2 regions of the Microbacterium dextranolyticum genome follow, and region 1 is predicted to be linked to the other one. Evidence: predicted binding sites of a transcription regulator. Region 1 holds the regulator's gene; the other holds the start of a gene.
The links. The regulator HrcA, encoded in region 1, represses chaperone genes, less so after heat shock. The targets are predictions, from matches to a motif close to TTNGCACTCGNNNNNNNCGAGTGCNAA.
Positions count from the first base shown of each region.

Region 2: a site for HrcA is predicted at 9,784-9,810, ahead of groES (co-chaperone GroES). Genes of this name have one in related genera too.

Region 1 is NZ_JAFBBR010000001.1:1,484,592-1,499,080, forward strand. Features, by position in the region: gene JOE64_RS06770 (amino acid permease) at 1-234, shown strand, start outside; gene holA (DNA polymerase III subunit delta) at 221-1,270, shown strand; gene rpsT (30S ribosomal protein S20) at 1,445-1,705, opposite strand; gene JOE64_RS06785 (alpha/beta fold hydrolase) at 1,819-2,589, opposite strand; gene JOE64_RS06790 (ExeM/NucH family extracellular endonuclease) at 2,702-7,450, opposite strand; gene lepA (translation elongation factor 4) at 7,652-9,496, shown strand; gene JOE64_RS06800 (DUF1990 domain-containing protein) at 9,553-10,203, shown strand; gene hemW (radical SAM family heme chaperone HemW) at 10,203-11,420, shown strand; gene hrcA (heat-inducible transcriptional repressor HrcA) at 11,556-12,593, shown strand; gene dnaJ (molecular chaperone DnaJ) at 12,647-13,759, shown strand; gene JOE64_RS06820 (16S rRNA (uracil(1498)-N(3))-methyltransferase) at 13,847-14,489, shown strand, end outside.
Region 2 is NZ_JAFBBR010000001.1:652,291-666,779, forward strand. Features, by position in the region: gene coaA (type I pantothenate kinase) at 483-1,430, shown strand; gene glmS (glutamine--fructose-6-phosphate transaminase (isomerizing)) at 1,546-3,408, shown strand; gene JOE64_RS02845 (holo-ACP synthase) at 3,458-3,814, shown strand; gene alr (alanine racemase) at 3,811-4,935, shown strand; gene tsaE (tRNA (adenosine(37)-N6)-threonylcarbamoyltransferase complex ATPase subunit type 1 TsaE) at 5,090-5,599, shown strand; gene tsaB (tRNA (adenosine(37)-N6)-threonylcarbamoyltransferase complex dimerization subunit type 1 TsaB) at 5,666-6,346, shown strand; gene rimI (ribosomal protein S18-alanine N-acetyltransferase) at 6,343-6,846, shown strand; gene tsaD (tRNA (adenosine(37)-N6)-threonylcarbamoyltransferase complex transferase subunit TsaD) at 6,843-7,928, shown strand; gene JOE64_RS02875 (hypothetical protein) at 7,946-8,491, shown strand; gene JOE64_RS02880 (class I SAM-dependent methyltransferase) at 8,528-9,733, opposite strand; gene groES (co-chaperone GroES) at 9,908-10,204, shown strand; gene JOE64_RS02890 (acetylxylan esterase) at 10,335-11,303, shown strand; gene rarD (EamA family transporter RarD) at 11,434-12,369, shown strand; gene JOE64_RS02900 (ABC transporter substrate-binding protein) at 12,540-13,880, shown strand; gene JOE64_RS02905 (ABC transporter ATP-binding protein) at 14,477-14,489, opposite strand, start outside.

The DNA.
Region 1 (14,489 bases):
AACGCTCTGGTCAGCCAGGCCCTCATGCCTCTTCTCGGCATCCCGGTGAGTGAGGGCACCGCCCGCGTCCTGACGTCGGCACGGTCTACTTCCTCTGGCTTCTCCGCCTCCGCCCGAGCGCATTGCGCGACAACGAGGGCGGGGGTCTCGTCCAGGGCATCGCGCCGACCTCGTCGCCGCACGGAGGTCGGGTGTCTCACGCGCTCGATAGGCTTGTTGTATGCCGCCTGCTGACCGTCGCCCCGCATCTCGCGGGGGAGCACGCGCGGCAGCGTCCGTCATCCCGCAGATCTCGTGGCGTTCTCCGCAGCCGGCGCCGATCGTGCTCGTCTCGGGTCCTGAAGAGGTGTGCGCGGAGCGCGCGATCGCCGGCATCCGTGACTACCTGCGCGCCGAGGACGACAGCCTCGAGGTGTCGGATCTGCGCGCCGACGATTACGCCGCGGGGAGCCTTCTCGGCCTCACGTCGCCGTCGCTGTTCGGCGAGCCGCGCCTCGTGCGCGTCTCGGGTGTCGAGAAGTGCTCCGACGCGTTCCTGAGCGAGGCGATCGCCTATCTCGACGCCCCCCAGGACGGCGCGACGGTCGTGCTGCGCCATACCGGAGCGAGCGTCCGGGGCAAGAAGCTGCTCGATGCGATCCGCGCCGGCACCGGCGGCGGCGTCGAGATCGCGTGCGCTGCCGTCAAGCGCGATTCCGACCGGTTCGACTTCGCCGCCGGGGAGTTCCAGGCCGCGCACAAGCGGATCGCACCGATCGCGCTGCGCGCTTTGGTCGGGGCGTTCTCGGACGACCTGACGGAGCTCGCCGCGGCATGCCAGCAGCTCATCGCCGACGTTCCCGGAGACATCACCGAGCAGATCGTCGAGCGCTACTACGGCGGCCGGGTGGAGACCTCGGCGTTCACCGTCGCCGACACCGCCATCGCCGGACGGTACGGCGACGCGCTCGTCGCGCTGCGTCACGCGCTGGCCAGCGGCGCCGATCCCGTTCCGCTGGTCGCGGCGATCGCCTCGAAGCTGCGGACCATGGCGCGGGTCGCGGGCTCGCGTGAGCCGGCGCGCGCCCTCGCGACGCGGCTCGGGATGAAGGACTGGCAGGTCGACCGCGCGCGTCGGGATCTCACCGGCTGGAACGAGACCTCACTCGGGATTGCGATCCAGGCCGCTGCGCGCGCCGACGCCGAGGTCAAGGGTGCCTCGCGCGACCCGGTGTTTGCCGTTGAGCGACTCGTCACCGTCATCGCCACTCGGGAACCCTTCGGCGCCTGACTCGCTGATCGGTCGAGCACGGCGCCGCCGCCCCCCCCGAGATATCGGAGGGTGGGGTCGTCTTTCGTACTCACGGCGTCGCCGTGGTCACGCGATCGCCCGACGAGGCCCGCGCACGACGAAGGCCCGCCCCTGAGGGGACGGGCCTTCGTACGAGTCTCGGTGAGAGGAGGCTCAGAGAGCGGCGACCTGCTTCGCGATCGACGACTTGCGGTTCGCGGCCTGGTTCTCGTGGATGACGCCCTTGCTCACGGCCTTGTCGAGCTTCTTGGACGCCTTGACGAGGGCCTTCTCGGCAGCGGCCTTGTCGCCGGCGGCGATGGCCTCGCGGGTGCGGCGCACCTCGGTCTTCAGCTCGCTCTTGACGGCCTTGTTGCGCTCGCGCGCCTTCTCGTTGGTCTTGTTGCGCTTGATCTGCGACTTGATGTTCGCCACGTTCGACGGCTCTTTCGTTCGGAGTTTTCGATGGATGTGCCGGTGTGGCGGTAGAGGGGCGCCTCCGGCGGCGCCTGAGGTGGGACCCAGACGCAAGCCAAGGACCGAGTCTATCAGGTCCCCGCTGTCGACCCGGAATCGACGGGGTCGGTGGGGGAGCGCCGCGGTGCGGCATCCATCGTCGCCAGAGCGAGGTCGAGCACGGCGTTGAAGACCCGCGGACGCATGGCGGTGACCAGATGCGAGGTCCGCGGGACGACGATCAGCTCGGCCTGCGGGACCAGAGAAACGAACAGCTTCTCGTTGACGCGCAGCTGGTCGTACTGCCCGTTGACGAACCACGTCGGCACGTCGATGCGGCGGAGCGCGGCGAGCAGGTCCAGCACCGAGAGGCTCCGCAGCGCCGTGTCCTGCGCATCGTAGGCGTAGCCTCCGGCCCCGAAATCCTCGCGGGTCTCCAGGGGAAGGGTGCGGTCGAGGACCCACTCGGCGATCGCGGAGCCGCGACCCGGCAGGCGGTCGAAGCCCCCCGCGAGCGCGCGATACGTGGCCAGCGCGAGGCCCCGGGGGATCGCGGTGCACGACGCGGCGATGAACGCGTCGACGGGAGGACGCGCGTCCTGCCCCATGTACGCGGTCGAGACGAGCCCGCCCATCGAATGCCCGACGAGCAGCACCGGCCCCGCCTCCGCGGCGCGGCGGACGGCGTCGTCGATCGTGGCGAAGGCGCCCTCCAGGGTGAAGGTCTCGCCCATCCGCGTGCCGTGCCCGGGAAGGTCGACCGCGACGGCAGGGATGCCTCGGGCGGACAGGTGCTCCACCTGCGCGCGCCACATCGTGGCGGAGGTCCGGATGCCGTGCACCATCACCACTGTCGTCACGATGCCAGCCTAGACAGTGCGAGATCTCCGCCCACCTCGTGCACGTGACCGTGCTGTGGTGCGCGAAAGGCCCCGGCGCCCGCCGAAGCGGGGCCGGGGCCTCGTGCGCGATCGATCAGCCGATACGGGTGCGGCGACGTGTCATCGCGAGCACCAGGCCGGCGGCCAGGAGGAACGCGCCGCCCAGCGCCAGGCTCCAGGGGAGCTCGGCACCGGTCGTGGCGAGGGTGCCCTCGCCCACGACCTGGAGCGGCAGGTTCACCAGCACCCGTCCGTCCGCGCCCAGCACGATGAGGTGGTGGGTTCCCGTGGCGAGGGTGCGGGGAACGTTCACCGTGAACGTGACCGTGCCGTTCGCGTCCGCTGCCGGAATGCCGGTGATCACGATCGGGTCGCTGTTGAGCGTCGCGGCGACCTGCTCGTATGCGGCGAGACCCGTGAGGGTGACGGTGAACGACGACCCGCGCTCGATGCGGTTGCCCGAACCGAGTCCCGAGGTCGACACGCCGACCGTGGAACCACCGGTCGAGGGCAGCGTGCCCGACGGGTTCGGCGACGGGACCCCCGTCGGTGCACCGGTGGGAGCGCCGGTCGGCGACGTGCTCGAGGACGGATCCGGCGTCGTTCCGGTCACGAGCTTCGCCCGGCCGAGCGCCGACGGTGCGATCGGCGTGATCGCCTTCGCGTACGCGAGCGTGGCGTCCAGGTCCACCTGACCGGTGTCGGTGCGGTCGGTGCCCTGCGCGAACGGCGTGAAGCCGTCGCCGCCGTTGGCCAGGAACGAGTTCGTGACCACCGTGAACGTGTCGGTATCGGCGATCTTCGTGCCGTTCAGCGACATCGACACGATGCGACCCGAGCGCGACGCGGTCTGGCCGGCCGGGGGAGCATCCTCGGTGTACTCGTAGGTGAAGCCCTGCGAGACGCCCAGGTGAAGCTTCGGGCGGTCGCCCGTCGCCTGCCACTGGCGCGTGAGGATGTCCTTGAGCTGAGCACCCGTGAGCGTGACCGTCACCAGGGTGTTGGCGAAGGGCTGCACGTCGGCGATCTGCTTGTAGGTCACCGTCCCGTCGCCGGTGCGGATGAGGTCGGCCCGCAGCCCGCCCGGGTTCATCAGCGCGATCTGCGCCTTCTTGCCCGCATAGGCCGGGTTCGTGCTCGTGGCCCACAGATAGATGTCGGCGACCGTGTTGCCCATCGTCGACTCCACGCCCCGGTCGGAGCCGCGCGTGCCGCCGCGAAGGATGTCGGCGGTGATCTTGCCGACCGGCTGCGCGCCGATCACGTTCGCGGTCGCGGCGAAGCCGGCCACGAGCGCTGCGACATCCGCATCCGCGGGGTACGCCTTGGCGAGCGGCGACGTCGAGCCCGCGATCGAGACGAGCTCGTGCGCCTGCGTGTCGTACGTGATCGAGAGCTGACCGAGCGCCTTGCCGTACTCGGACGCCTGGATGACCGGGCGCAGCTTTCCGGTCGAGGCGACTTGCACCTTGCACGCGTAGGTCTGGTGCGTGTGCGCCGAGACGATGGCGTCGATGCTCGCCGAGGCGCCGCGGACGAGGGTCCCGAAGTCCGACGGGTCGGTCGCGACGGCGTCGCAGTTGTTCGACACCGACGAGCCGGAGTGCGTCAGCAGCACCGTGACATCGGCGAGGTGGCCCTTGGCGATCGTCGCGGCGACACGGTTGGCCGCCTCGAGCTGGTCACCGAAGTCGATGTCCTCGATGCCCTTGGGGTCGACCATCCGCGCCGTGTCCGTCGTCACGGTGCCGATGAAGGCGACGCGCACGCCGTCGATCGTCTTGATCGTGTACTCCTGCAGCGCAGGGGTCTTCGTGCCCTTCTTGTAGACGTTCGCGCCCAGCGCGTAGGGCGAACCTGCCGCGATCTGCTCGGGGGTCGCGCTCGCCGGATCGGTGTTGCCGCCGAAGCGGGGGATCACGCGCTTCGTCAGATCGGCGAAGCCGCGGTCGAACTCGTGGTTGCCGACCGCCGAGACTTCCAGTCCCGCAGCCTTCAGCGAGTCGATCGTGGGCGAGTCCTGCTGGATCAGCGAGGTGAAGGTGGAGGCCCCGATGTTGTCGCCAGCCGAGACCAGCAGCGTGTTCGGGTTCTTCGCCTTCTTGGCCTTCACGGCGCCCGCGAGCACGGCAGCACCGGCTTCGCCCTGGCTGCCTGCTTCGATACGACCGTGGAAGTCGTTGATCGTCAGGATGTCGATCGTCGTCGGAACGGCGGTGCGTGCCGAGAGGCCGACCTTCAGCGGGTCGTGGTCGCTCGAGCGGTACGGACCGTCCTGCCAGAACAGCGTGCCGTGGTTGTTGTAGCGGCTGTACTCGAGGGCGACCGACTCACCGGAGTTGATGTTCCACACGTCTCCGCCGGTGACACGCTTCTGCGCTGCCGCGTTGTACAGCACGTGGTCGAGCGAACCGGACAGGCCGTCGAACGAGTAGGTCGACCGCCCGACCTTCAGCGCCGATTCGGCGTCGACGTAGCCGGCGTCGTAGAGCACCTGCAGCGGGTCCTCGTGGGTGTACGAATTGAAGTCGCCGACCAGGATCGTCGCTTCGTCCGACGTGGTGATCGAGGACACCCAGTCACGCAATGCCGCGGCCTGCGCGATGCGAGCCGGGTTCCACGCGCCCTGCCCGTCCTTCTGGTCGGCTTGCGCGCCCGAAGCGCCGCTCGAGCTCTTGGACTTGAAGTGGTTCACCACGAACAGGAACGGCGCACCGCCCGCCGTCGGGGCGAACCTCTGCGCGATCGGCTCGCGGGCGTTGCCGAACGCCTGACCCGATGCCGACTGCGTGCCCAGTGCGAGCGCGTCACCCACACGCTGCACCAGCGCGGGCTGATAGATGATGGCGTTGCGGATGACATCCTGCTGCGATGCGTCGGGCAGCTGGGCGGACGCCGGAACGTAAGCCCACTTGGTCGTTCCCGCGGCGCTGTTCAGCGCGTCGACCAGGGTCGAGACAGCCTTGTCGGGCGTGCTCGGGGTCGACTTCGACGAGTTCTCGATCTCCATGAGCCCGACGACCGAGGCATCCAGCGTGTTGATCGCCGAGACGATCTTCGACTGCTGGCGGGTGAGGTCGGCTGAGCTCCACGCACCGCGCAGGTCGCAGCCCGTGCGGACGTTCGTGCCGTTGCCGGCGCGGTCGGTGTAGGGCTGGCACGCGGTGTTCGAGGATCCGAGCGTCGTGAAGTAGTTCAGGACGTTGAACGAGCCGACGCTGAGGTCCCCGCCGACCGCGGCGGGAGCGCTCGTGCGCGGGTTCGTGAACGTCGCCTGACCCTGTGTCGTTCCGTCACCGGGCAGGAAGGACGCCGGGTTCAGCTTCCACCTGTTGTTGCGGTAGTCGAGGACGAACGAGCCGCTGAGCGTGGCCGTGCCGCCGACGACGACCGGGTGCTCCAGCGAGACATAGGCCGGGGTCGCGTTGCCGTTGAGGAGTGCGCCGGTGCCGTTGTTCGCGCGGGCCGCGTAGTCGAGGGATCCGCCGTCGTCCAGGACGACGCCGCGCGCAAGGTTATCGGCGGCGACCGCAGCGGCTTCAGCCGAACCGGGGCGGCCGACGTCGGTGGGCTGACGCAGCACGCCGTTGCCGGCGGCCAGTCCTACCTCGCCGTAGCGGCTGGTGTTGTTCGTGTTCGTCACGGTGAACGAGCCCGAGACGCTCACGAGCATCGACTCGAGGCTTTCGCGCTGGGCGACCGAGGTAAGCCAGGTCGTGAGGACGACGGGCGCCGGCTTTGCGGCGTCGGCGATCTTCGTCGCCATGCCCGCATTCACGCTGAGCTGCGTCAGGCCGTTGAACTCGCCGGCCGTGCCCGTGACGCGCACGGTGTCGCCCAGGGCGACCTCGCTCGCGACGGCGGCTGTCTTCGTGTAGACGAACACGGCGTCGGATGCCGCGTGGGTCGACAGGTCGAGGGTGCCTCCGGTGCCGGGGGTCTGAATGACGTACCCGTTGTAGCCGCCCGTCGCGTAGTGCGCCGTGACGACGCCCTCGGTGGTGACCGTCTGGCCGTTCAGGGGGGTGCTGTCGCCCGTGCCCTGGATCTGCGCGATGGGCGTGATCGTCTGGGGGCTGGGCGTCTGGGTCTGCGTGGGAGTCGGGGTCGGCGAACCGGTCGCGCTCGCCGACGGCGACGGTCCGGTCGATCCGGACGGCGACGGTTCGGGCGAGGGCGTGCTGCTGCCGGAGTTCTGCGGCGTCGGCTCGGCGACGGTGAAGTCCGCGCTGTTGACCGCCGTGTTCGTGTGGGCCGCGTCACGCGTGATGCTCGTCGTGTTCGTCGTCTCGTGCGCGGGCGAACCTGCGGCCGGGGCGGCGGAAGCGCCCCACGCGACGTAGTCGACCACCGCGTCGTCGTTCGGCCCGGTGACGGCCGTCGTGGTCGAGGCGAGCGCGACCTTGCCGGTCTTGCCGCTCAACGCGAGAGTGCCCGTGGCGTCGGGGGTCGGCAGGGGCGTGGTGCCGCCGTCGCCCTTGGCCTCTTGCACGAGGAAGGTCGCTCCGGCGGGGATCGTGCCGCTCAACGCCTGCGGCGCGAACGTCTTTCCGGATGCCGCCGCCGCGTACTGCAGGCTCCAGCCCTCGAGGCTCACGGGGGCGGAAGACACATTGACGAGTTCCACGAAGTCGTTCGTGTACGTCGCGCCGCTGTTGCCGCCGCCGCCGTAGACCTCGTTGATGAGCACGGGGGCGCCGGTGCTGACGGCTGCTTCGGCGGGAAGCGCGATGACGCCGGCGCCGCCGATGGCGAGGGCTCCTGCGGTGATGGCGGCGACGAGCGCGCGGGGCGTCCGCCGTCCGGCCGTGGGACGCGGGGCGCCCGGTGTCGGATCTGACACGTGTTCTCCCTGGTTTCGTATACGTGGGGGGTGAGGTCGCTGCCGCGACCTATGGGTGTGATGAGAGTTCATCCTGCGCAGGCTGAGCGTCGATCGCGTTGCGAGCAGGTGAACACGAGGAGTCGCCCGGCACGCCCTCACGGCGCGGCGCGGCTCACGACGCGGCGGCGATCGTGTCGGCGTCGGTAGAATGCTCGGAATATGTCCCCGCGCGCCCTGAAGCCTCTCGAGCCGTCTGCGACCCCTCCGGAGCAGATCCGCAATTTCTGCATCATCGCCCACATCGACCATGGCAAGTCGACTCTGGCCGACCGCATGCTGCAGATCACCGGTGTCGTCTCCGACCGCGACATGCGGGCGCAGTACCTCGACCGGATGGATATCGAGCGCGAGCGCGGCATCACGATCAAGTCGCAGGCGGTGCGCATGCCGTGGGCGACGGATGCCGGGACCTTCGCGCTCAACATGATCGACACCCCCGGCCACGTCGACTTCACCTATGAGGTGTCGCGGTCGCTCGCCGCGTGCGAGGGGGCGATCCTGCTCGTCGACGCGGCGCAGGGCATCGAAGCGCAGACGCTCGCGAACCTGTATCTGGCGCTCGAGAACGATCTGCAGATCATCCCCGTCCTCAACAAGATCGATCTGCCCGCGGCCGACCCCGAGAAATACGCGGCCGAACTCGCGAACCTCATCGGCGGCGACCCCGCCGACGTCCTGCGTGTGTCGGGCAAGACCGGCATGGGCGTCGAAGAGCTCCTCGACCGCATCGTCGAGCAGATCCCCGCTCCCGTGGGAGACCCGACCGCGCCCGCGCGTGCCATGATCTTCGACTCCGTCTACGACGCCTACCGCGGCGTCGTCACCTACGTGCGGATGGTCGACGGCACGCTCGAACCCCGCGAGCGCATCCAGATGATGTCGACCCGTGCGACCCACGAACTGATCGAGATCGGCGTGTCGAGCCCCGAGCCGGTGCCCACGAAGGGTCTCGGCGTCGGCGAGGTGGGCTACCTGATCACCGGCGTGAAGGACGTCCGCCAGTCCAAGGTCGGCGACACGATCACGAACCACCGCAAGCCCGCGAGCGAAGCGCTCGCCGGCTACACCGACCCGAAGCCGATGGTCTTCTCGGGGATCTACCCGATCGACGGCAGCGACTACGCGGATCTGCGCGAAGCCCTCGACAAGCTGAAGCTCTCGGATGCCTCGCTGCAGTACGAGCCCGAGACCTCCGTCGCCCTCGGCTTCGGTTTCCGCTGCGGCTTCCTCGGCCTTCTCCACCTCGAGATCATCACCGAGCGGCTCTCGCGCGAGTTCGACCTCGACCTCATCACGACGGCGCCCTCGGTGACGTACGAGGTCTTGACCGACACCGGTGAGACGGTGGTCGTGACGAACCCGAGCGAGTACCCCGACGGGCGCGTGGCATCCGTGTCCGAGCCGGTCGTCAAGGTCGGCATCCTGCTGCCGAAGGACTACGTCGGAACCGTGATGGAGCTGTGCCAGCAGCGGCGTGGCACGTTGCTCGGTATGGAGTACCTCTCCGAGGACCGTGTCGAGCTGCGCTACAACATGCCGCTCGGCGAGATCGTCTTCGACTTCTTCGACCAGCTCAAGTCCAAGACCCAGGGCTATGCGAGCCTCGACTACGAGCCCGCCGGTTCACAGGAGGCCGACCTCGTCAAGGTCGACATCCTGCTGCAGGGCGAGAAGGTCGATGCGTTCTCGTCCATCGTCCACCGCGAGAAGGCCTACGCCTACGGCACGCTCATGACCGAGCGGCTGCGCAAGCTCATTCCGCGCCAGCAGTTCGAGGTGCCCATCCAGGCCGCGATCGGCGCGCGCATCATCGCCCGCGAGAACATCCGCGCAATCCGCAAGGACGTGCTCGCCAAGTGCTACGGCGGTGACATCACCCGAAAGCGCAAGCTGCTCGAGAAGCAGAAAGAGGGCAAGAAGCGCATGAAGATGGTGGGCCGCGTCGAGGTGCCGCAGGAGGCCTTCATCGCCGCCCTCTCCGGCGACGTCGAGACCAAGAAGTAGTCGGCCGCCTCAGTCTCACGGACGCGCGACATCGAGGGGTCGGTATCCTGGAGGACATGCGTCGCGGGAACTTCCAGGCCGGAACGGTCGATTACGCGGCGGTCGGCGCCACGAGCGCGCACGACCTCATGTCGTACCCGCCCGAGCAGAGCGTGCCCGCCGAGGCATCCTGGCGCATCGGCAGCGGGCAGGAACGCTTCGAGACCTCGGCAGACGCGCTGCTCTCCTGGGCCGCGCTGCGCGGCGCCGGCCTCGAGATCACGGACGTGCGCCCCGCCTCGGGCCCGATGTACTCCGGCGTCGGCTTCGATGCCGAAGGGCTGCCGGTCGCCCCCAGCCGTCTCGAGGCCGATCAGCGCTTCGACGCCGACGGGACGCCGTACGTCGCCGCCGGCACGACCATCCGCGTGCACGGACACATCAAGGGCATGAACGCCGACGGTGAGCTTCGCGTCATCTCCGCGATCGAAGAACCACGCCGCGTCGCGTTCGCCCTCGGCACGGTCGGCGGCTCCGTCGTCAGCGGCGAGGAGTCGTTCGCGATCGAGTGGCTCGACAACGACGAGGTGCGCTTCGTCGTGCGGGCCTTCGACCGTCCCGTGGCTCTCGCCTACCGCCTCGTCCCGCCGCTCGTGAAGCGCCGGCGTCGCGAGCTGTTCCAGGGCTATCTGCGCGCGATCTCGCCGATGTTCACGACGCCCGCCTGATGGGTTCGGCTCTTCCACTCGGTGATCCGGCACCCGCCGACGGTGCTCTGCCCGGTGACATCGTTCTGGAGGGAACGGTCGACTTCGGCGTCTACCTGCACGTGCCGTTCTGTCGTGTGCGGTGCGGTTACTGCGACTTCAACACCTACACCGCCTCCGAACTGCGCGGCGCACGGCAGGATGCCTACGCCGACGAGGTGCTGCGCGAGATCGATCTCTCCCTCGCGGTCCTCGAGAGCCGCGGGCCGCTCCGGCCCGCGCAGACGGTGTTCTTCGGCGGCGGCACGCCCACGTTGCTGCCCGCCGGCGACCTTGCCCGGATGCTCGCGGGCGTCCGTGACGGCTTCGGTCTGGCTCCGGGTGCCGAGGTCACGGTCGAGGCCAACCCCGACACGGTGACGGCGTCCGTCGTCGACGAACTGGCGCGCGCCGGAGTGACGCGCATGTCGATCGGAATGCAGTCGACGGTGCCGCACGTGCTCCGCACGCTCGATCGGACCCATGAGCCCGCGGCCGTCGCACGCGCCGTCGAGGCGGCCCGCGCGGCCGGTCTCGATGTCAGCGTCGACCTCATCTACGGGACGCCCGGAGAGTCGCTGGCCGACTGGGAGGCGTCGGTACGGGCCGCTCTGGAGCTGCGCCCCGACCACGTGTCCGCCTACGCCCTGATCGTCGAGGAAGGTACGAAGCTCGAGCGCGAGATTCGTCGGGGCGTCGTCGCCGCCCCCGACGACGACCTGCAGGCCGACATGTACGAGCTGGCGGATGAGGCCTTCGGCGCCGCGGGCTTCGCCTGGTACGAGGTGTCGAACTGGGCGACCGCACCCGAACACCGATCTCGGCACAACCTCGCCTATTGGCGGGGGACGGACTGGTGGGGCTACGGACCGGGCGCCCACAGCCACGTCGCGGGGCTGCGCTGGTGGAACGTCAAGCACCCGGCCGCCTATGCACAGCGCCTTGCGGCCGGCGAGTCTCCGGCGGCGGCGCGCGAACGGCCGGATGCCGCGGCGCGCCGACTCGAGAGCGTGCTGCTGCGCTCGCGTATCGCGGGGGGGATCGCCGTGGGGGAGCTCGTGGGCGAGGGGCGTCACGCCGTGGCATCCCTCATCGCCGACGGCCTGATCGACGGATCCGCCGCGGTGCGCGGTCGGGTCGTGCTGACGCGGCGGGGCCGCCTGCTCGCCGATGCCGTCGTTCGCGCGCTCACGGCGTGAGCGGCATTCGGCGCGGAGGCCGGGCGGCGGGCGCGGGGGTGCGTCATCGGCGCGCCGTCGTCGCCTCGCGGTAGGATTGGCACTCGATGGCACGGAGTGCCAACAATCCGACGAGGTTCGACACAAGGAGGGACGATGGTTTCGGAGCGCGGCCTGCAGGTCCTCCGCGCGATCGTGCAGGACTACGTCGACACGAACGAGCCCGTCGGCAGCAAGACCATCGTCGACCGTCATCAGTTCGGAGTGTCGGCAGCGACGATCCGCAATGACATGGCACTGCTCGAGGACGAAGAGCTGATCGTCGCTCCGCACACCTCCTCCGGGCGGGTGCCGACCGACAAGGGGTACCGCGTCTTCGTCGACCACCTGGCGGAGCTCCGCCCCCTCTCCGGAGCGCAGCGCGCGGCGATCTCCACCTTCCTCGCCGATCCGGTCGATCTCGACGATCTGCTCATGCGCACCGTGCGTGCGCTCACACGACTCACCGGTCAGGTGGCGATCGTGCAGTACCCGTCGTTCGCGCGGGCGAGCGTCTCGCACGTGGAGTTCGTCCATCTCGGCGGCACGCGCATCGTCGTGATCATCGTCACCGACACCGGGCGCGTGTCGCAGCGCGTGGCGTTCCTGCAGGGCGAGCTGGACGAGAGCGACGCGGCCCGCGTGAAGGTCGCGATCGCGGCTCTGGTCACCGGAAAGCCGGTCGCGGATGCCGCGCAGGCGATCTCCGACCTGTGCGCCGCTCCCGCGGGGGCGTCCCGTGTCGACGACGCCGTGCGCACGGTGGCGCGCATCGTCGCCGAAGAACTCGACGACTTCCGCCAGGACCGGCTCGTGCTCGCCGGAAGTGCGACCCTCGCGCGCCGCGAGGGAGATTTCCGCGGCAGCATCTCGCCGCTCCTCGAGGCCATCGAAGAGCAGGTGACCCTGCTGAGCCTCATGGGCGAGATGGTCGCCGACGAGCAGGGACTCGCGGCGAGCATCGGCCGCGAGAACGCCTCGTTCGGCCTCGGCGAGGCATCCATCGTCACGAGCGACTACGACGGCGCGGGCACCCGCGCCCGGGTCGGGCTGCTCGGACCCACCCGCATGGACTACCCCACCAACCTCGCGGCGGTCCGCGCCGTCGCGCTCTACCTCACCCGACTGCTCGACGAGGACGACTCGTCCCGCTGAGCGGTCCGACACGTCCGACATCCACCGCGCCCGCTGGGCGCCGAAAGGCGATTGTGGCCGATCACTACGAAGTCCTGGGAGTCTCCCGCGACGCCACCCCCGACGAGATCAAGAAGGCGTACCGGCGGCTCGCCCGCGAACTGCACCCCGACGTGAACCCCGGAGCCGACGCCTCCGAGCGGTTCAAGCTCGTCACGCACGCCTACGACGTCCTGTCCGACCCCGAGCAGCGGCAGCGCTACGACCTCGGCGGCGACGGATCGGCATTCGGCGGCGGCGCCGGGAACTTCGGCGGCTTCGGCGACATCTTCGAGACCTTCTTCGGCGGCGGAGGCGGCAGCCGCGGCGGACGTCCCCGCTCGCGGCGCGAGCGCGGACAGGACGCGCTGGTGCGCGTCACCCTCGACCTGAGGGACGTCGTGTTCGGCGCACACCGCGACATCGACGTCGACACGGCCGTGCTCTGCGAGACCTGCGACGGATCGTGCTGCCAGCCGGGTACCCAGCCCGTGACGTGCGACATCTGTCACGGCTCGGGGCACGTGCAGCGCACCGTCCGGAGCCTGCTCGGCAACGTCGTCACCGCCCAGCCGTGCACCACCTGCCAGGGCTACGGCACGACGATTCCCTATCCCTGCGCGTCCTGCCAGGGACAGGGACGGGTGCGTGCCCGACGGACCGTCTCGGTGGACATCCCCGCCGGTGTCGAGACCGGGCTGCGCCTGCAGCTTCCCGGCTCGGGCGAGGTGGGCCCTGCGGGCGGACCGAACGGCGACCTGTATCTCGAAGTCACCGTCGCGCACGACGACGTGTTCAGCCGCGACGGGGACGACCTGCTCGCCACCCTCGAGGTCTCGATGCCCGACGCCATCCTCGGCGCGCACACGACCATCACGTCGCTCGACGGCGACGTGGATCTGGAGGTACGCGCGGGCGTGCAGTCCGGGGATGTGCTCACGATCAAGGGCCGTGGGATCACGCCGCTGCGCGGGGGCACCCGCGGAGATCTCCGCGTCGGCGTGCAGGTCGTCACACCGACGAAGCTCGATGCGCGCTCGCGCGCGCTCATCGAGGACTTCGCGAAGAAGACGAAGGCCCCCGAGCCGCAGCTGGCGCAGTTCCATCAGGGACTGTTCTCGAAGCTGCGCGACAAGTTCCGCGGCTGAGTCGTGGCGCTGCACTTCCTCGCCGACCCCGACGCGTCGAGCATCGCGCGCGCGGCCGGGTCGCCGCGCGACGACGCGGAATCCGCGCTGCGGATCACGGTCGCCGATGCACGCCCCGGTGACGAGGTGGTGCTCACCGGGTCCGAAGCGCACCACGCCGCGGTCGTCCGCCGCGTGCGCGTGGGCGAAGAGGTCACCGTCGGCGACGGAGCGGGCACCTGGCTGAGCGGAACCGTCGTCGAGGCGGCACCGAAGCGCGTCGTCGTGCGTATCGCGGAGCATTCCGTCGTGCCCGCGCACACGCCGCGGATCGTTCTGGCCCAAGCGCTCGCGAAGGGCGACCGAGACGAGCTGGCGGTGCAGGCGGCCACGGAGCTCGGGGTCGACGAGATCGTGCCGTGGCAGGCATCCCGCAGCGTCTCCCGGTGGGATGCCGTGAAGGCGGCGAAGGGCGTCGCCCGCTGGAGCACGATCGTTCGCGAGGCGGCCAAGCAGGCGCACCGCGCGTGGGTTCCGCACGTGGCGGGTCCCACGACGACCGCGGCACTGGCGGCGTTGTCGGCGGGTGCTCGCGTGTGGGTGCTCGAGCCCACGGCATCCGCTCCTCTGTCGCAGATCGACCTCGACGAGGACGATCAGCGCGACATCGTGCTGGTGGTCGGTCCCGAAGGAGGGATCTCACCCGAGGAGCTCGCGGCTCTCGCGGCGGCGGGCGCCGAACACGTCCGCC
Region 2 (14,489 bases), 830 kb from region 1:
GATGCCTGGCGCCCTGTTTCGGCGTGATCGTCTTGTCTCATGCGCCGCGTCGCGTGGCGAGCGGCGGGCGCGGCGCGGGGCTGGCGCTGGCGGCCGTGCTGGCGTGGCAGGGGATCCGGGGCGAGACAGGGGATCCGTGGCGAGACAGGATGCCTGGCATCCTGTCTCGGCGTGATCGTCTTGTTTCGGCGTGATCGTCCTGTCTCACGCGTGGCAAGCGGCGGCGACGCGGCGCGGCGCGGCGCGGGGCTGGCGCTGGCGGCCGTGCTGGCGTGGCAGGGTATCCGGGGCGAGACAGGGCATCCGCGGCGAGACAGGGTATTCGTGGTGAGGCAGGATGCCTGGCGCCCTGTCTCGGCGTGATCGTCCTGTCTCGCGCGTGGCGCGGCGCGGCGAGGCGGCGTGGCGAGACGCGGCGCGGCGAGACGCGGCGCGGCGCAGCAGCGCGCCGCAGCGCGAGGCTGGCGGCTAGAGTGGGCGCGATGTCCACCGAAGACGCGACGACCGACGTCGCCTCGCTGTACCGCGAGGTCGACCGAGCCGAGTGGGCGGCCCTCGCCCCCGGCATCCCGGCCCCTCTCACCGAGACCGAGGTCGTGCAGCTGCGCGGCATCGGCGACCGCCTCGACCTCACCGAGGTGCGCGAGGTGTACCTGCCGCTGAGCCGGCTGCTGTCGACGTACGCCGAGAACACGAAGCGACTCGGCGCCGAGACCTCCGCGTTCCTGCGCGAGCCCGACACGACGACTCCCTTCGTCGTCGGCGTCGCCGGCTCGGTCGCCGTCGGAAAGTCGACCATCGCGCGCCTGCTGCGCGAGCTCATGAGCCGGTGGCCCGGCACGCCCCGTGTCGAGCTGGTCACCACCGACGGGTTCCTGTACTCCAACGACGAGCTCGAGCGCCGCGGCATCATGCACCGCAAGGGGTTTCCCGAGTCGTACGATCGGCGCGCCCTGGTGCGCTTTCTCACCGACGTGAAATCCGGTGCCCCCGAAGCGCGCGCCCCGTTCTACTCGCACATGCGGTACGACATCATCCCCGACGCCCTCGTCACCGTGCGCCGCCCCGACGTCGTCATCGTCGAGGGGTTGAACGTGCTCTCACCACCCCCGACGCCCAACGACGTCGCGGTCAGCGACCTGTTCGACTTCTCGATCTACGTGGATGCCGACGAGGCCGACATCGCCCAGTGGTACGTCGACCGCTTTCTCGCGCTCCGCCAAGGCGCGTTCTCGAACCCGAGCTCGTTCTTCAGAGTGTTCGCCGAGCTGTCGGACGCCGAAGCGGTCGACACCGCGATGGGGTACTGGAACGACATCAACCTGCCGAACCTGCGCGAGAACGTCGCCCCGACACGGCACCGGGCGACCCTCGTGCTGAACAAGGCCGCCGACCACACCGTCGAGAGCGTGCTGCTGCGCAAGCTCTGACGCCGCTGTCAGCGGTGCCCGCCGCCCGACCCGCCGCCCGCCCCACTGGCCGGTGCGGCATTTTCTCCAGGTTTGTCAGGCATCCGCACAAACCCCCGAGACTACCCTGGGGACTATGTGTGGAATCGTCGGATACGTGGGCCCGCGCGACAGCCAGGCCATTCTGATCTCGGGCCTGGCCCGTCTCGAGTACCGCGGGTACGACTCCGCCGGCATCGCCGTCGTCGACCGTGACGGCGCCCTCGAGATGCGCAAGCGCGCCGGCAAGCTGCAGGTGCTGCGCGACGACCTCGCCGCACACCCCATGCCCGACGGCACCACCGGCATCGGGCACACGCGCTGGGCGACGCACGGCGGACCGACGGATGCCAACGCGCACCCGCACCTCGCCGACGACGACAAACTCGCCGTCATCCACAACGGCATCATCGAGAACTTCGCCGAGCTGAAGGCCGACCTGGTGAGCCTCGGCTACACCTTCCGCTCCGAGACCGACACCGAGGTCGCCGCCGTGCTGCTCGGGCACGAGTACCGGGCATCCGGCGACCTCGTCACCGCGTTCCGCGCCGTGGTCTCGCGACTCGAGGGCGCGTTCACGCTCCTCGCGATGCACCAGGACGAGCCCGGCCTCGTCGTCGGCGCCCGCCGCAACTCGCCCCTGGTCATCGGCCTCGGCGAGGGCGAGAACTTCCTCGCCTCCGACGTCGCCGCCTTCGTCGAGCACACCCGCCACGCCCTCGCGATCGGCCAGGACCAGATCGTCGCGATCACCCCCGCCGGCGTCGAGGTCACCGACTTCGACGGCGTGCCCGTCGAAGCCTCCCCGTTCGAGGTCGTGTGGGATGCCTCCGCCGCCGAGAAGGGCGGCTGGCCCTCGTTCATGGCCAAGGAGGTCTCGGAAGAGCCCGAGGCGGTCGCCAACACGATCCGCGGACGCGTGCACCCCGGCGCCGAGGGCGGAGAGGTCGTCATTCCCGAGCTCGACGGACTCGACGAGCTGTTCGTCGGCATCCGCCACATCATCGTCATCGCGTGCGGCACCGCCGCCTACGCCGGTCAGACCGGCGCCTACGCCATCGAGCAGTGGACCCGCATTCCCGTCAGCGTCGAGCTCGCCCACGAGTTCCGCTACCGCGACCCGGTCATCGGCGATGACACGCTCGTCGTCTCGATCAGCCAGTCCGGCGAGACCATGGACACCCTCATGGCCGTCAAGTACGCCCACGAGAAGGGCGCCAAGACGCTCTCGATCTGCAACACGCAGGGCGCCACCATTCCGCGCGAGTCGGATGCCGTGATCTACACCCACGCGGGGCCCGAGGTCGCCGTGGCATCCACCAAGGCGTTCGTCGCGCAGATCACCGCGCTGTACCTGCTGGCCCTGCACGTCGGCCGCGTGCGCGGCGTGCTCTCGGCCGCCGAGTCGGCCGACCACGTGCGCGAGCTCGAAGCGATCCCCGCGAAGATCCAGCGCGTGCTCGACGAGGAGCAGGCCCACATCGAGCAGTTCTCGCACTGGATGGCCGACACGCAGTCGGTGCTGTTCCTGGGGCGTCACGTCGGCTACCCGGTCGCTCTCGAGGGCGCGCTGAAGCTCAAGGAGATCAGCTACATCCACGCCGAGGGCTTCGCCGCCGGCGAGCTCAAGCACGGCCCCATCGCGCTCATCGAGCCCGGCCAGCCCGTGTTCGTCATCGTGCCGTCGCCGCGCGAATCGGCCGAGCTGCACAAGAAGGTCGTCTCGAACATCCAGGAGATCCGCGCCCGCGGTGCCCGCGTGATCGTGGTCGCCGAAGAGGGGGATGCCGCCGTGCTGCCCTTCGCCGACGAGGTGCTGCGCATCCCGCTCGCCGGCCCCTTCTTCGAGCCGCTGCTGGCCGTGGTGCCGCTGCACATCTTCGCGATGGGCCTCGCCAACGCCAAGGGCCTCGACGTCGACCAGCCGCGCAACCTCGCCAAGTCCGTCACCGTCGAGTAACCGCGGGGCCGGGCCCGGGGGAGCGGAAACGCGGGGATAGGCTGGGGGGATGATCGTCGGTATCGGCGTCGACCTGGTCGACATCCCACGATTCGAGCGTTCCCTGGAGCGCACGCCCCGGCTCGCCGAGCGGCTGTTCGCCCCGGCGGAGCGCGCGCTCAAGCCGCACTCGCTCGCCGCGCGCTACGCCGCGAAAGAGGCCCTGATCAAGGCTCTCGGCGGCTCGGACGGCGTGCACTGGACCGAGATCGAGATCGCCTCCGAGCCGAGCGGGCGCCCCGTCTTCTCGCTCTGCGGCGAGACGTCGGCGACGGTGGATGCCCGGGGCATCACCGCCCTGCACCTCTCCCTCAGCCACGACGCGGGACTCGCGACGGCCTACGTCGTGGCGGAGGCATCCGCATGAGCCGTCTGCCCGCCGGAGTGCTGCGCGAAGCACTGATCGACACCACCGCCATCACCGAGAACGTGCGGCACCTGCGGCGCCTCACCGACTCGCAGGTCATCGCCGTCGTCAAGGCCGACGGGTACGGACACGGCGCCGTGCGGTCGGCGGTCGCGGCCCTCGCGGGAGGTGCGAGTCGGATCGGCGTCTCGGACATCACCGAGGCCCTCGCCCTGCGCGCCGCGGGCATCGACGCCCCGATCTTCGCCTGGCTGCACGCCCCCGGTGCCTCGTTCGTCGAGGCCGCCGCGCAGCGGATCGAACTGGGCATCTCGAGCATGGCGCAGCTGCAGGCCGCGGCCGACGCGGCATCGCCCGACGTGCCCGTCGGCGTGCACCTGAAAGCCGAGACCGGCCTCGGCCGCAACGGCATCGCGCCTGCCGAGCTGCCGGCGGTGTTCGCCGAGGCGGCACGGCTCGAGCGGATCGGGCGGCTGCGCGTCATCGGCATCTTCAGCCACCTCTCCAACACGACCGTCGACGACGACCGGGCCGCCGTGGCGCGGTTCCGCGAGGCGCTCGCGCTCGCCGCGTCGGTCGGACTCGAACCCGAATTGCGGCACATCGCCGCCTCGCACGCGGCGATCGACCTGCCCGAGGCCCGGTTCGGGTGCGTGCGCCTCGGTCTCGCCATCTACGGGCTGTCGCCGTTCGCCGACCGGACGTCGGCCGACCTGGGCCTGCACCCCGCGATGACCCTGCGCGGTGCCGTGGCCGCCGTGCGCCGCGTTCCGGCCGGCCAGGGCGTCTCGTACGGGTACCTGCACCGCGCCGAGACCGAGACGACCCTCGCCCTCGTGCCCCTCGGCTACGCCGACGGCGTGCCGCGCGCCGCCTCGTCGGGGGCGGCGGTGCGCATCGCCGGCGAGACCTTCCCGGTCGCCGGGCGCATCGCCATGGACCAGTTCGTCGTCGACGTCGGCGACCACGAGGTCGCGGTCGGCGACGCCGCCGTGCTGTTCGGCGATCCGACTCTCGGCGACCCCGCGGTCGAGGTGTGGGCGGATGCCGCCGACACCGTCAACTACGAGGTCGTCACCCGCATCGGTCCGCGCGTCCCGCGGCGCGAGGTCGAGCGGTGACACCGCGCGCCGCCGGCGCTCGCGGCGGTGCGCGTCGGAGCGCTGCGCTGGACGGCTGCGCCCTCGACGGGCCCGGCTTCGACGGGCCGGCCGTGCGCCGGAATGCGCGCGCCGCGGCATCCGTTCTCTTCTGCGGCAGAGAAGGAGGCGCACGATGACGGGACTCGATGCCTTCGTCGGCGAACGCGAGGTGGCATCGGCCGGCGACATGGAGGCGCTCGGCCGCGACCTGGGAGCGGCGCTCGGCGCCGGCGATCTGGTCGTGCTGACCGGGCCCCTCGGCGCAGGCAAGACGACGCTGACCCGCGGGATCGCCGAGGCGCTCGGCGTCCGCGGGCGCGTGCAGAGCCCGACCTTCGTGATCGCTCGCACGCATCCGTCGCTGGGCGACGGACCGGCCCTCGTCCACGTCGACGCCTACCGGCTCGGCACCGACGGCGAGCTCGACGACCTCGACATCGATTTCGCGCATTCCGTCGTGATCGCCGAGTGGGCCGCCCCGTTCGCCGCCGCCGTCGCCGACCACTGGTGGGAGGTCGAGATCGACCGGGGCTGGTCGGGCACCGGCGTCGACAACGCCTGCGGCACGGCGGGGCACCATGTCGCCGACATGGAGGATGCCGCGCCGCGCCTGGTCACGATCACCCGGCGCTCCCGCTCCTGACCCGCTTCTTTTCCGCTCCGCGCTGACGCGGGGGACGGCAGAAACGGGGGAGATACGCTGGGGAGCGTGATTGTTGGCATCGACACCTCGCTCGGCACGGCCGTCGCCGTCGTCGAAGACGACGGGGTCGTGCGCGCCGAGGCATCCAGCGAGAACCCGCTCGCGCACGCCGAAGTCATCGGCACGCTGCTGCAGAACGTGCTCGCCGGCGCCGCACACGGCCCGGTCGGGGCGACGACGGCCGCCACGCCGGTCGAGGTGACGCACGTCGCGGCGGGCATGGGACCCGGGCCCTTCACGGGACTGCGCGTCGGCATCGCCGCGGCACGCGCCTTCGCCCTCGGCCGGAGTGTTCCCGTGGTCGCCGTGCCGAGCCACGACGCGGCCGCCCTCGCCCTGCTGATGCACGCCGCCCTCGCCGACCCCTTCGACGACGCGTCGCGATTCGCGGTCGTCACCGACGCACGCCGGCGCGAGTACGCCTACTCGGTCTACGACGGGCTCGACGACGACGGCATCCCCGTGCGCGTCGCCGGCCCCGCCCTCGCCCCGCGCGACGACGTCGACGCCGTGCTCGCGGGCCTCGGCGCCGAGCGGCGCGACGTCACCGCGATCCCCGCGGCGATGGTCGCCGCCCTCGCCGCGCGCGCGATCGCCGCGGGCCGCGCGCTCACCGGCGACGAGCCCCTCTACCTGCGCGCCCCCGACGTCACCCTGCCCGCCGCGTCGAAGCGGGTGAGCGCATGACGCTGCGCACCGCGACCGCCGGCGACCTCACCGCGATCATGGACCTCGAGCGCACGTCCTTTCCGACGGATGCCTGGAGCGAGCCCATGATGCAGAGCGAGCTCGCCTCGCCGCACGGGCGGTACCTCGTCGACGTCGAGGCGGGCCGCGTGATCGGCTACGGCGGCGTGCGCGCCGTGCAGGGCAGCGCCGACGCCGACATCCAGACCATCGCGCTCGCCGAGGCCGCGCGTGGGCGCGGGCGGGGGCGCACCCTGCTGCGGGCGCTGCTCGAGGTCGCCCGCGAGCGCGGCGCGCGCGAGATGTTCCTCGAGGTGCGCGCCGACAACCCCGTCGCCACGGCGCTCTACGCCTCGGAGGGCTTCGTCGAGATCGGACGTCGCCCGCGGTACTACCAGCCCGACGACGTCGACGCCGTCATCATGACCCTCGACCTCGTCGCCTGGGCCGCGCACCGCGCCGCGGACGGCACCGCCCTCGACGCAGGAGCCTGCTCATGAGCGCCGCCGAACCCCTCGTCCTCGGCATCGAGACCAGCTGCGACGAGACGGGCATCGGGATCGTCCGCGGGCGAACGCTCCTCAGCAACACGATCGCCAGCTCGATGGACGAGCACGCCCGCTACGGCGGCGTCGTGCCCGAAGTCGCCGCCCGCGCGCACCTCGAGGCGCTGCAGCCGACGATCGAGGCCGCGCTCGCCGAGGCGGGCGTGGCCCTCGACGAACTCGACGCGATCGCCGTCACGAGCGGCCCCGGACTCGCCGGCGCCCTCATGGTCGGCGTCGGCGCGGCCAAGGCGCTCGCCGTCAGCCTCGGAAAGCCCCTCTACGCCGTCAACCACCTCGTCGGTCACATCGCCGCCGATCTCCTCGCCGGCGACGAGGTCGAGTACCCGACGGTCGCCCTGCTCGTCAGCGGCGGGCACACCTCACTGCTGCTCGTGCGCGACCTCGTCTCCGACGTCGAGCTGCTCGGCGAGACGATGGACGATGCTGCGGGCGAGGCCTTCGACAAGATCGCCCGCATTCTCGGGCTGCCCTACCCCGGCGGGCCCCAGATCGACCGTGCCGCCGCCACCGGCGACCCGACCGCGATCCGCTTTCCGCGGGGGCTGTCCCGGGCATCCGACATGGCGGAGCACCGCTACGACTTCTCGTTCTCGGGGCTCAAGACCGCCGTCGCGCGCTGGGTCGAACAGGCCGAGGCCGCCGGCGGCGACGTCTCGATCGGCGACGTCGCCGCATCGTTCCGCGAGGCGGTCGTCGACGTGCTGGTGACGAAGGCGCTGGATGCCTGTGCCCGCCACGACGTGCCGCGCCTGCTGCTCGGCGGCGGCGTCATCGCCAACCGGCGTCTGCGCGAGGTCGCACTCGCCCGCGCCGAGGCTGCGGGCGTCGCCGTCCGGATCCCGCCGCTGAGTCTCTGCACCGACAACGGGGCGATGATCGCCGCGCTCGCGGCGCAGCTGATCATGAGCGGCCGGCGCCCCTCGACCCTCGCCTTCGGCGCCGACTCGACCCTGCCCGTCACCCAGATCCAGATCGCCGAGCAGCCGCCCGCGGGCCCCGGGGAGGCGCGGTGAGTCCGGAGGACGAGCGGATGAGGGTGGGCGTTCCCGGCGCGGCGCCGCAGGCTGACCCGGCCGGCGCTCCGACTGACGTGCCGGTACCCGCCCTGGCGGACACCGAGATGCCCGCCACGCCCGCCGCCTCCTCCGCTACCCCCGCCGATGCCCCGCGGATCGCGGCGCCCTCCGAGGATGTCGCGACGGCGCAGACCGTCGCTCTGCCCGGCGAGCATCGCGGCGGCTTCCGGCGCGAGCTGACCGAACCCGTGCCGGTGACCGCGTCGGTGCACACCGACCCGGGGTGGACGCCCGCGCCCGGCCCCGACGCTGTCGTGGCCCTGCCGTGGAGCGCGGCGTGGGCGCTCGCGTTCGGCGTGGTCGGCCTCATCGTGGCCATCTTCGTCGGGTGGGGGTTCCCGCTCGGGCTCGTCGGTGTCGTGCTCGCGATCGTGGCGCTCCGCCGCCCGTGGGAATCGCGGCAGACGGCCGTGTGGGCGCTGTGCCTCAGCGTCGCCTCGCTCGTCTACAGCGCCGGCTGGCTGTGGTGGGCGTCGACGCAGGGGCCGCTGTTCGGCTGAGCGCCCCCGTTCCCGCGCGGTGCGTCGGGTCTCTCGTCAGACGCGGTCGGCGAGAAGCGTCACCCGTCGGTCGCCGATGCGGGTCAACAGCAGGGTGGCCGATGCGGGGCCGCGCAGCTTCAGCTTCGTGCGCAGCGTCGCCGGATCGACGTCGACGCCGCGCTTCTTGATCTCGAGGGTGCCGACGCCGCGCTCGCGCAGCGCGCGCGAGAGCGCCTTGAGGTCGTTCGGCAGGTGCTCGCGGATGCGGAAGCTCTGCACGAACGGGTTCGGGCCCCCGCCCGGCGTGGTGGCCGGGGCATCCGAGGTCAGATACGCGATCCGCGGGTCGAGCATGCCCGCGTCGATGCGGCGGGCGACCTCGCCGATCAGGCGCGCGCGGATCACGGCACCCTCTGGCTCGTGCACGTACGCGCCGAGTGCGCGCACCGGGGCGTCGTCGGCGTCGGCCGCGCCGGTGAGCTCGGCCGCGGCGCCGGCGCGCACGACGAGCGCCGCACGACGGATGCCCGGCCGCGCCAGGCGCCCCGTCCACACGACCAGTTCGATCGTCGAGCCGTCGACGCTGATCCACTGCGCCTCGGCGTCGTCGGGGATGAGCGCGCGATCGAAGGCCGGACCCAGCTTGATGCCGGCCGGAATGCGGGCGGCCAACTGCCACACCCAGTCGAGGGGCGGCGACCACTCGCCCGCGCCCACCCGGGTCGTCTCGGCATGGCCGGCGGTGCGCCGGGCAGGATCGAGCCACACGGCATCCGCACCCGCAAGGTCGACGTCCTCGGCGCGGGCGTGCTGCACGTGCGCGGTGTCGGCGAAGGGTGCCAGGTTGTAGGCGGCCAGCGCGGCGGTGACCTCATCGGCGTCGACGGCGAGCACGTCGAGGCCGATTCCGGCGAGGGCGAGCGCGTCGCCGCCGATGCCGCAGCCGAGGTCGGCGACGCGTGCGACGCCCGCATCGCGGAAGCGCCCGGCGTGCCGCGCGCCGATCTCGAGGCGCGTCGCCTGTTCGAGCCCCGCGCGGGTGAAGAGCATCCGGTCGGCGAACGCGCCGAACTTCTGCCGCGCCCGGGTGCGCAGCCGCGCCTGACCGACCGCCGCCGAGACCAGCTCGGGGGCGAGGCCCGCCGCGCGCAGTCGCGACACCGCCGTGGCGACGCCGTCGGTCGACTCGATCGCGCCCAACTCGTCGACGAGTCGCAATCCTTCGGGGGTCAGGAGCGCGGTGAGCTCGGCGAGTTCCATCCGGCCAGCCTACGGGCGCGTGGCCTGCGCCCATCGACGGTGTCGCGCGGCTGGCACTCGCGTTGCACGAGTGCCAGCCGCGCTCTAGACTTGCCATTAGCACTCCACCCCGGTGGGTGCTAATCAGTCTTTTCATGTCAACGGCATAACGCCCACGCCAGAAAGAGGTAAACCGTGTCGGTTTCCATCAAGCCGCTCGAGGACCGCATCGTCATTCAGCAGGTCGAGGCCGAGCAGGTCACGTCCAGCGGTCTCGTCATCCCCGACACCGCCAAGGAGAAGCCCCAGGAGGGCGAGGTCGTGGCGGTCGGCCCCGGCCGCATCGACGACAACGGCAACCGCGTGCCGCTCGACGTCGCCGTCGGCGACCGCGTGATCTACAGCAAGTACGGCGGCACCGAGGTCAAGTTCGGCGCCGACGAGTACCTCGTGCTCTCGGCCCGCGACGTGCTCGCGGTCGTCGTTCGCTGAGACGCCCCCACACGTACCTCGAAGGGTCCGGATGCCATGGCATCCGGACCCTTCGTCGTTCCTCTGACCCTCTCTCGGAGCGGCCGAAGGATGTGCACGTCGGGTCGCGGCGGAGTTCTACGATCGGAGTATGCCCCGGTTCGATCTCCCGCTGTCCGAGCTCGTCGACTACCGCCCGGAGATCGCGATACCGGCCGATTTCGACGATTTCTGGCGACGGACGCTCGCCGAGGCGCGCGCTCTCGGCGGCGCCCCGATCATCGAGCGGGCCTCGACGCCGCTGACCACGGTCGAGGTGTACGACGTCACCTTTCCCGGGTTCGGCGGCGACCCGATCAAGGCCTGGTACATGGTCCCGGCGGGCACGTCGGGCCGGTTGCCCACCGTCGTCGAGTTCAACGGTTACGGCGGGGGTCGGGGCTTTCCCGAGGAGCGTCTCGCCTTCGTCTCGAGCGGCTACGGATACCTCGTGATGGACACCCGCGGTCAGGGCTCGCACTGGGGCGGGGGCGGCGAGACCGCCGACCCGCACGGCACCGGACCGTCGGTGTCGGGCTTCATGACGCGCGGCATCGAAGACCCGCACGACTACTACTACCGCCGCGTGTTCACGGATGCCGTGCGCGCCGTCGACGCCGTCCGCACGTTCGACCGGGTCGACCCCGAGCGCGTCGCGGTGTGCGGCGGCAGCCAGGGCGGCGGCATCACCCTCGCCGCCGGGGCGCTGTGCGACGGCCTCGTCGCCGTCATGCCCGACGTGCCGTTCCTGTGCCACTTCGAGCGCGCCGTCGGGATGACCGGCGCCGAGCCGTACGGAGAGCTGGTGCGGTACCTCTCGATCCATCGGGGGAGCGAGGAGCGCACCTTCCGCACGCTGTCGTACTTCGACGGCGCGGCGATGGCGACACGGGCATCCGCCCCCGCGCTCTTCTCCGTCGCGCTGATGGACCCGATCTGCCCGCCGTCGACCGTCTTCGCCGCCTACAACCGATACGCCGGCGCCGACAAGCACCTCGAGGTCTACCCCTTCAACGAGCACGAGGGCGGCCAGGGCTACCAGTGGCGCGCGCAGGCCGCCTTTCTCGCCGCGCGGGTGTGACCTCGCGGCTCTTCTCGTTCCTTTTCCCCTTTCTCACCTCGGATGAGTCGAGGGGGAGTGGCGGGGATCGGTGGGTGTGTGGCAGTCCTCGTGAAGCGCGGGATGTCAGGACCGTTCTAGGCTTTGTCCCATGACACCCGACGAGGCCGCCCGCAAGGAGGAGACCCTCGGCGGCGTGTACGCGTTCGTCGCGTACTTCCTGTGGGGCTTCATGCCCCTCTACTTCTTGACGCTCGCCCCGATCGGCCCGTGGGAGATCGTCGTCTGGCGCATCCTCTTCTCGCTGCTGTTCTGCGGCATCCTGCTCACCGTCACGCGCACGTGGGGCAAGCTCTTCGCGATCCTGCGCGATCGCCGCCTGGTGTTCTGGACGGTCATCGCCGGCCTGCTGATCTACGTCAACTGGCAGGTGTTCCTCATCGGCATCCTCACCGGACACGTCATCGAAGGCAGTCTCGGTTACTTCATCAACCCGATCGTCACGGTGCTGCTCGGGGTGATCGTGCTGAAGGAGCGCCTGCGCCCCGCGCAATGGACCGCGATCGGGGTGGCGGTGGCGGCAGTCGTGGTCATCGTCGTCGCCTACGGCTCGTTTCCGTGGATCGCCCTCACCCTCGCGGCGAGCTTCGGCATCTACGGGCTGGTGAAGAAGCAGATCGGTCCCCGCGTCGACGCCATCAGCGGACTGACGCTCGAATCCCTCTGGCTCACACCCATCGCCCTCATCCAGCTCGTCGTCGTGGCGAGCACGACCGGCCTCGCGATCGGCAGCCAGGGTGCGGGGCTCGCGGTGCTCGTGACCCTCGCGGGCGTCATCACGGCCGTGCCGTTGCTGCTGTTCGCCGCGGGCGCCCGCCGCGCCCCCCTCACCGTGATCGGTCTGCTGCAGTTCGTCGCCCCGATCCTGCAGTTCATCACGGGCGCGTGGATCCTGCACGAGCCGATGCCGATCGAGCGCTGGATCGGGTTCGGCCTCGTCTGGCTCGCCCTCGTCGTCCTCACGGTCGACTCGCTCGTCGCGGCGCGTCGCACACGCGGCGCATCGGAGGTCGTCGACCTCGTCTGAGCCATTCCCACAGGCCCCGCCACGGCATCCGCGCCGTTCATAACGATTGAGCCGCGGTGCTTTTCTTCGATGCGCGCGCGAAACATCCTGGTGACACAGCAGGTTTAGCGTTCAAGCCAGACCGCGGAGCCCGTGCACCGCGCGATGTCATCGAAGAAAGGGAAGAACCTATGGTTCACCGCAACAAGGCGCTCGTCGCCGTGATTGCGCTCGCGGGCGCGGCGTCGCTCGCTCTCGCAGGATGCTCGAGCTCGGGCGGGGGCGGTTCCACATCGGCCCCCACCTCCACGGCCACGGGTTCCAGCGCGGCCGACCCGGCCGCGGCCTGCAAGCCCGGAACGCCCGCGACCGGTCCGCTCACGGTCGCGACGATCCTGCCGCAGACCGGATCGCTGGCCTACCTCAACCCGCCCGCCGAGGCCGGCTACGGTCTCGCCGTCGAAGACATCAACGCCGCCGGCGGTGTGCTCGACCAGCCCGTCAAGGTCGGCCCGATCACCGACTCCGGTGCGTCCTCCGACCTGTCGGTCTCGACCTCGTCGGCCGCGCAGATCGCCTCGTCCGACGCGCAGGTCGTGCTCGGCGCCGAGTCCTCCAGCGTCAGCCTGAACTTCGTCGACACGATCGTCTCGAAGTGCAAGGTGCAGATCTCGCCGGCCAACACGGCCACGAAGCTCTCCGGCTACTCCAGCTACTACTTCCGCACCGCTCCGCCGGACACCGTGCAGGGCTCGGCGCTCGGCAACCTCGTCGTCGGCGACGGCGTGCAGAAGGTCGCCTTCATCGTCTTCAACGACGCGTACGGCACGGGCCTGCGCGACGTCGTCGAAGACACCGTCACCAAGGCGGGCGGCGAGGTCGTCTACGGCGGCAAGGGCAAGGGCCAGGAGTTCGCTCCCGGTCAGAAGACCTTCTCGTCCGAGGTCTCCGCGGCGCTCGCCGCGAAGCCCGACGCGATCGTGATCCTCGCGTTCGACGAGACCAAGCAGATCGTCCCCGAGCTGAAGGCCCAGGGCTTCGACCTGTCCAAGACCTACCTCGTCGACGGCAACACCGCCGACTACGGCAAGGACTTCGAAGCCGGCACCATGACCGGCGCCCAAGGCACCATCCCCGGCGCCCAGCCCGACCCCGAGTTCAAGCAGCGTCTCGTCGACTTCTACAAGAAGACCGCGAACGCCGACCTGAAGGACTTCTCGTACGCCCCCGAGTCCTACGACGCGATCGTGCTGTCCGCGCTCGCCGCCGAGAAGGGCAAGGGCACCGACGGCCCCACCATCCAGGCGAACCTCGCCGCGGTGTCGGGTGTCGGCAACGGTGAGAAGTGCTCCGACTACGCCGCGTGCCTCGCCCTGCTGAAGAGCGGCAAGGACATCACGTACACCGGCAAGGCCGGCATCGGCCCGTTCAACAGCCAGAACGACCCGTCGAGCGCCTACATCGGCATCTACAAGTTCGACCAGAACAACGCTCCCGTCTTCCAGAAGTCCATCCAGGGTTCTGTGGGCTGACGATCGCGTACGAACGAAGGGGCGGATGCCACGGCATCCGCCCCTTCTTTCGTACCCACCGGGCGGGGCGGTTGTGGTGCGCATTCGTGCCAGCTGGTGCTCGCCGCATGGCACGTACTCCGCAGTCTGTCGCGTACTCCGCATCCGTCCGCGGCATCGGGTGCGGAGTACGTGAGATTCTGCGGAGTTCGTGCGGGCCGAGGCGGTGGATGCCGTGGCATCCGCCCCTCTTGTTTGCGCGCAGTCCCGTGGGCGCGCTCGAGCCCCTTCGCGCGCATCGCGGTGCGCGCCGCCCTCGTCGACGTTGATGTGCGCGCTGGATGCCGCGATCGCTGCTCACGTACTCCGCAGCTTGTCACCAACTCCGCACACGTCTAGGGCATTGGGTGCGGAGTACGTGAGATTCTGCGGAGTTCGCGCGGCCGAGACAGCGGATTCTGCGGAGTTCGTGCGGGCCGAGACAGCGGATGCCGCGGCATCCGCCCGCACGTGCGCCGGATGCCACGGGGCGCCCGCCCCACCCATCACCCCAACCACGGCGTACGGAAGAGGCCCCGCCTCACGGCGGATCCCCCTGCCTCGCGCGGTGCGAGCGATCAGTCCGTGTGC